One region of the Coprobacillus sp. AF33-1AC genome, then DNA from elsewhere that is predicted to be linked to it. Evidence: riboswitches for the same ligand, from Rfam matches in the RefSeq annotation. Region 1 holds a riboswitch; the other holds the start of a gene.
What was found. Region 1 has a riboswitch for lysine ahead of DWZ53_RS11310 (hypothetical protein). Riboswitches for the same ligand answer to the same signal wherever they lie in the genome.

Region 1 (3,427 bases):
AGTATTCCTAAAACAGTAAACTTAAAACAAGGGGAAGAAGTGAGTGCCCAAATTCAGGCAACACAAATGAATGTTTCACCAACAGAAAAAGTACAAGTAAGTGTAAACAGTGGACTTACAAATGGTCAAGTAACATTAACTCATGATAATGGAACTGATCAAACAACATCAAAAGTGAGTCTTACTTCAAATGGAACAGCTATCAATGATAATAGTATTGTTGCTTCATTTGAAAGCCAAGATTTAACTGCAAAAGAAGGAGGAACTCTTTATTTTGCTGGATTAGCTAATAATTTAAAAGCGGGGACTTGGAAAGGACAAATGACTTTTGATATTAAAGTTGTTAATAAATAGGGGGAAAATAAAGTGAAAAAGGGTTTAACAGGATTATTATTAGTATCATTGATGGCTACTTTAACTGTGCCAGTACAAGCAGCAGAACAAACAACATTAATTCATGCAAATGTAGGTTCAAGTTATACATTGACTATTCCTAAAGAAACAACAATTGATGTCAATGCACTTACAACACCATTAAATGGAACAATTAAAGTAACCGGAAATATTTTATCAACTCAAAACGTAGTGGTATCTGCAGTTACTCAACCATTACATAATGATGATCAAAATGCTGATTTACCTTATACATTAAAAAATGGTAATCAAACTTTCACATCAATGAATTTTAATCAAAATGATTTAAAATCTACAAAAGAAGTACAACTTCAAATCGCAATTAATCAAGAAGATTGGAATCAATCACCAGCAGGATCCTATAATGGAAGTATTATCTTCGATGCTAAGTTACAATAAGAAAGAAGCAAAATAGTGAAATTAAAAATAAGATTTAAACGACTATTTTTAATGTTCTTAATGATCATTAATTTAATTACACCAGTTTATGCAAGTGAGCAAACATCATTAAAAACAACAATACCGACACAGCATGATACTAAAATTGTCATCAAGGGAGAGGGAACAATGACGGTCAATGGAATAGTTTATCATCAGGGGGATACTATTCTTTTACAACGGGGAAAAAGTTATCAATTTGTTTTTAATGCTCATCAAGGTTATCGAATTAGTAAAGTTATATTTAATGGGAAAGATGTAACAGATCATTTAAATGATAATATGTATCAAAGTGATGCTATTTATCAAGATGGTACATTAGAAGTAGAATATAGTTTAATAAATAAAATCATAAAGACAAATGTGAACTCAACACATCAATTGGAAACAGTGGTAACGGGAGATAATCAGTCTATACTCATTTCTTATTTACTTACAATGTTATCTATTGTTTTGATGCTTGTATTAATTAAAAAAATGGATTAGATGAAATGTATTAAAATAAATACAATTCATTGACATCGTGATAAGAGTTTGATATTCTTTTCAAGAAAAATAAATAAAAGATAGAGGCGCATGAATCATTAGTATTTAACGATAATGGTTGGTGACAGTTGTTAAAGAAAGGGAAACATGCCGAAGGAAATAGAAACACCAATTTCTATTTACCTGGGAGATAATAAAAGATATTATTTCTTGTCACAATTGTGGAGAGCTATCATGAAGTATAAGTACTTTGATTGTCTCAAAGTACTTATTTTTTTGGAGGAAAAAATGAATTATGTAAAGACAGGGTGGGCATTACTACCACCAATTATTGCGATTATATGGGCATTAAAAACAAAAGAAGTTTATTTATCTTTATTTATTGGTGTTATTTCAGGAACATTATTATTAAGTCAATTTGATATCATAAAAGGTATAGATTTATTATTTGATACATTTATTCAATGTTTAAGTCAATCAACGCATATAAGTATCTTGTGATTTTTAGTGATGCTTGGTATAGTCGTAACTTTAATGAGTAAAAGTGGTGGTAGTCAAGCCTATGGCGAGTTTGCTAAAAAGAAAATAAAATCATCTAAACAATCATTGTTTGCTACATTTCTTTTAGGTGTTTTTATTTTTATTGATGATTATTTTAATTGTTTAACAGTAGGGAATGTTATGTCAAAGGTAACTGATGAATTTAAAGTATCGAGATCGATGCTCGCTTATATTATAGATAGCACAGCAGCACCAATATGTATTATTGCCCCTATTTCATCTTGGGCGGCGGCTGTAAGTGGTTATACAACAGGTGATGGTTTTCAATTGTTTTTAAATACGATACCTTTTAATCTTTATGCTTTACTTACTATTGTTATGGTTTGTTATGTTATTTATAGTGAATTTCATATTGGGAAAATGAAAGAACATGAGGTAGCAGCTAAAATGGGAGATATCCATTATGGAATGAATCCTTATAATGAAAAGGAAGATGATGTTCAAAAAGGTGGTCAAATGATTGATTTGGTATTACCTGTTTTTATCCTTATTATGAGCTGTATGATAGGAATGATTTATACCGGAGGATTTTTTTCGGGTGAAAACTTAATCACTGCTTTTAGTCAGTGTGATGCTTCTAAAGGATTAGTATATGGAACATTTTTTACTTTAATTTGTATGTTTGTTTTATATTTATCTCGAAAAGTGTTGAGTTATGATGAATTTGTAGAATGTATTCCAGAAGGATTTAAAACAATGGTACCTTCTATTTTGATTCTGGTTTTAGCTTGGGTATTAGGTGATCTTGTTTCTAATCAGTTAAAAGCAGGGGCGTTTGTTTATCAAATGTTGCAATCTGCCTCGATTTCTACTGCTATTTTACCAGGATGTTTATTTGTTGTAGGAGCAGGCTTGTCTTTTTCAACAGGGACATCATGGGGAACGTTTGCTATTCTTATTCCAATGGCAACTTCGTTGTTTCCTGAAGGCTCAAATATGTTAGTGATTTCTATTTCATCTATTTTGGCAGGAGCTGTTTGTGGTGATCATATTTCACCAATTTCAGATACAACAATTATGGCTTCAACGGGTGCAAAATGTCATCATTTACATCATGTTACAACCCAATTACCATATGCTCTCATTGTGGCTTTGGCTTGTATAGTAGGGTATTTATTCGCTGGATTTACACAAAATTTACTTTTAACTTTATTTAGTGCTTTTTTAACTTTAGTCATCATTATTGGTGGCATACGAATTTATCAAAATCATATTGTGAATGATTAAAGGGTGGATGCCCTTTTTTGTTTTAAAATAATTTTTTATATTCTATCCTATCTTTATCAGTTTTGGTATAATATGAAATAAGAAGGTGGTTAGACAATGTTTAATATTTCAGCGATACAATTTAATTTATCGTTTATTGTCAATATTATAAGAACATTATTAGATGTTTTTATGGTTTGGTATGTTTTATATTTACTAATTGGTATGTTTAAACAAAATATGCGTACTATGCAATTATTTAAAGGGGTACTGATTATTCTTATTTTAAAATTTGTAACATCTATTTTAGGACTCACAACAA
Region 2 (3,427 bases), on a different contig from region 1:
CTGTTGTTCATCAAGGATTTAATTTAGATCATGTAAAGAAAATTAAAGATGTTGTTAGTGTTCCAGTTATTACTGTAGGTCGTTATAATGATCCATTTTTACCTTCATTAGTTGTAAAAAAAGGTTATGCAGACATGGTCGCATTAGGAAGACAATCTATTGCTGATCCTCATTTTCCAAATAAAGCAGCTGCCAATGCTTTTGATGAAATTACACCATGTATTGCCTGCCTTCAAGGTTGTGTTGGAAATATGTTTAAAGGTAATCCAATTGAATGTCTAGTTAATCCATTTGTTGGATATGAAGAACATCTAGATGAAAAATGTAAAGAAGTTAAAAAAGTGATGGTTGTAGGTGGGGGTGTTGCAGGTTTATTCGCTGCTTACAATCTAGCTAAAAAAGGACATCAAGTTTCTTTATATGAAAAAAGTACAGTTCTTGGTGGACAAATGCGTTTAGCTGCTGTGCCACCAGGTAAAGGTGATATTACGCAAATGGTACGTAATTATATTGCTTTATGTTACAAATATCATGTTGATTTACATGTTGGTCAAGCAGTAGATGAAGGCATGATTAAAGAAATGAATCCAGATGTCTTAATTCTAGCAACAGGGGCAACGCCTTTAGTCCCACCAATTACAGGGGTTGATCATTGTTTACATGCTATTGATGTATTAGATGGTCAAAGTCAATGTGGTAAAAAGACATTAGTTATCGGTGGTGGTTTAGTTGGTTGTGAAACAGCTGATTATTTAGCTAATCGTGGTTATGATGTTACATTAATTGAAGCTAAAGATGATATTGCTGGTGATATTGTTAGTGAACATCGCATCTTCTTAATGGAAAGCTTTAAAGAAAATCATGTTAAAGTCTATACCCAAAGTCCAGTACAATCTATTAGTGAAAATAGTGTAGAAATTGAACATAATGGGTGTCTAGAAACATTTTCTGGATTTGATAGTATCGTTTTAGCTTTAGGTTCAAAAGCAAACCAACCATTTAAAGAAAATCTTGTTAAAGAACAATATGTTATTGGTGATGCTATTAAAGCAAGAAGAGCTATTGATGCTTTAAGAGAAGCAAGAGAAGTGATTATTAAAATCTAAAACTGGGGTATCCCAGTTTTTTTGTATTATAAATGATGATTATTTTGATATTTTCATTGTTTATTAGAGTTGAATATGCTATATTGTATACAAGTTAGATAGAGGCGCAGGTTGTTAAAAATTCTTTGTTATACGATGCAACGAGATAAAGAGGGCGGAACGCTTGCCGAAGGGTTCATTATTTGCATATGATGAATTCCTGGGTAATTAGGGAATACCTAATTAACTGTCATTACTTAAGTAATGTTGGGCTATCATTGTTAGAATCTCAAATAGATGTTGCAATGATAACCATTGCAACATTTTTTATAAAAAAGTATATATAGTTATTGAAAAAAAGAATATAATAGGGAAGAGAGGTAAAGTCATGGAAAATATAGTAGAAGCAAAAAGTTATGAAGATGATATTATTCAATTAAAATTATTAAATGTACCTAAACATCCAAAGATGATAGCAAGAATCTTTAGAATTATTCAGGAACAAGATATTAATATTGATATGATATCACAAGTTATGTTAGAAGATTCAATGCAAATTGAAATTACTTTAGATGCAAAGTTTCAATTAAAATTAAATGAAGCTATTGTTAATCTAAAAGAAGAATTCACTTCAATTGAAATCTATCAAAAAAGAACATTTGCTAAAGTTGCTGTAGGGGGACCATTAATTGAAACAACACCGGGTGCAGCAGCAAGATGTTTTGAAGTATTAGGAAACAATAACATTCATTTTTATCAAATAACAACAAGTAAACGTACTATTTCATTTGTTATTGATAAAGATTCATTAGATTTAGCTTTAGAAAAATTAAAATTGGAATTTAACTTATAGGAGGAAATTATGGCTATTTTTGAAGGTAGTGCAGTTGCACTTGTACTTCCTATGTTTGATGATGGAAGTATTGATTATGAAGGGTATAAAAGACAAGTTCAAAGAATGATTGATGGAGGTGTTCAAGCTTTATTAGTTAATGGAACAACGGGTGAAACAGCAACCATTCATATTAATGATGAATTTAAATTATTAGATATCACAATGGAACTTGCTAAAGGAACAGGGGTAAAAGTTATTTGTGGCGCTGGTTCTAATGATACACAAACAGCACTAAAGAAAGCACGTTATGCTAAAGAAAAAGGAGCAGACGCTATTTTAGTCGTGACTCCTTATTATAATAAAACAAGTCAAAGAGGATTAATTGCTCATTATACTACTATTGCTGATGCAGTTGATATTCCTATGATTTTATATAATGTTCCAGGAAGAACAGGATTAAATATTCAAGTAGATACAGTTGTAGAATTAGCTAAACATAAAAATATCGTTGCTATGAAAGATGCGACAGATAATATTGCTTATGCAATGGAAATCTTAAATAAAACACAAGATTTAGATTTTGATTTATATTCTGGATGTGATGACAATATCTTGCCATTTATGGCTGCTGGAGGGAAAGGCGTTATTTCAGTAACTTCAAACTTATATCCTCGTCAAGTTGAAAAATTAACACAACTTATCTTAAATGGTAATTTAAAAGAAGCTCAAAAATTAGCTTATGCTTTAGATCCTGTATCACGTTATTTATTTATTGATGTTAATCCAATTATGCCAAAAGCTGCATTAGCTAAAATGGGTATTTGTAGTGAACAAGTACGTTTACCATTGCTTCCTACTACTCAAGAAAATAAACAAAAATTATTTGATGCAATGGATGCATTTGAAAAATTGGGGTACTAAGATGAAAGTTATATTATATGGATATGGATTAATGGGAAAAAAGGTGGCTCATAAGTTAAGAGAAAATCCACAATTTGATTTAATTGGGATTGTTTCTTATGAATTTGATGAAAAAGCACCTGAAAATATGTACAACAGTTTAAAAGAGGTTGAAGATCAAGCAGATGTGATTATTGACTTTTCACATCCTAATAATTTAGATGATATTTTAACTTATGCTTTAAAAAATAAATCTAAATTAGTTATCGCTACAACAGGATATAGCCAAGAACAACTCGCTAAGATTGAAGAAGCAAGTCAACAACTTGCTATCTTCCAATCTTACAATACAAGTTTTGGTATTCAAATGGTAACAAAGATTTTAAAACAAGTGGCTAAAGAATTTTATGATAATGGTTATGATATTGAAATTTTAGAAAAACATCATAATCAAAAGATTGATGCACCTAGTGGTACAGCTAAATTACTTTATGAAGTAATGGAAGAAGAAATTAAAGAAACAAAGCCTGTTTATGATCGTAGTTCATTACATGAAAAAAGAAAACATGAACAAATTGGTTTACAAGCTATTCGTGGGGGAACGATT

Region 2: linked by a shared signal. The riboswitch ahead of DWZ53_RS03945 (ACT domain-containing protein) and the one ahead of DWZ53_RS11310 (hypothetical protein) in region 1 are both predicted to bind lysine.

The regions. Positions count from the first base shown of each region.
Region 1 is NZ_QRQB01000011.1:42,756-46,182, forward strand. It holds gene DWZ53_RS05635 (hypothetical protein) at 1-354, shown strand, start outside; gene DWZ53_RS05640 (hypothetical protein) at 367-813, shown strand; gene DWZ53_RS05645 (hypothetical protein) at 829-1,338, shown strand; lysine riboswitch at 1,412-1,578, shown strand; gene DWZ53_RS11310 (hypothetical protein) at 1,627-1,839, shown strand; gene DWZ53_RS05650 (Na+/H+ antiporter NhaC family protein) at 1,849-3,126, shown strand; gene cdaA (diadenylate cyclase CdaA) at 3,223-3,427, shown strand, end outside.
Region 2 is NZ_QRQB01000007.1:4,086-7,512, forward strand. It holds gene DWZ53_RS03940 (FAD-dependent oxidoreductase) at 1-1,106, shown strand, start outside; lysine riboswitch at 1,198-1,368, shown strand; gene DWZ53_RS03945 (ACT domain-containing protein) at 1,474-1,938, shown strand; gene dapA (4-hydroxy-tetrahydrodipicolinate synthase) at 1,948-2,841, shown strand; gene dapB (4-hydroxy-tetrahydrodipicolinate reductase) at 2,843-3,427, shown strand, end outside.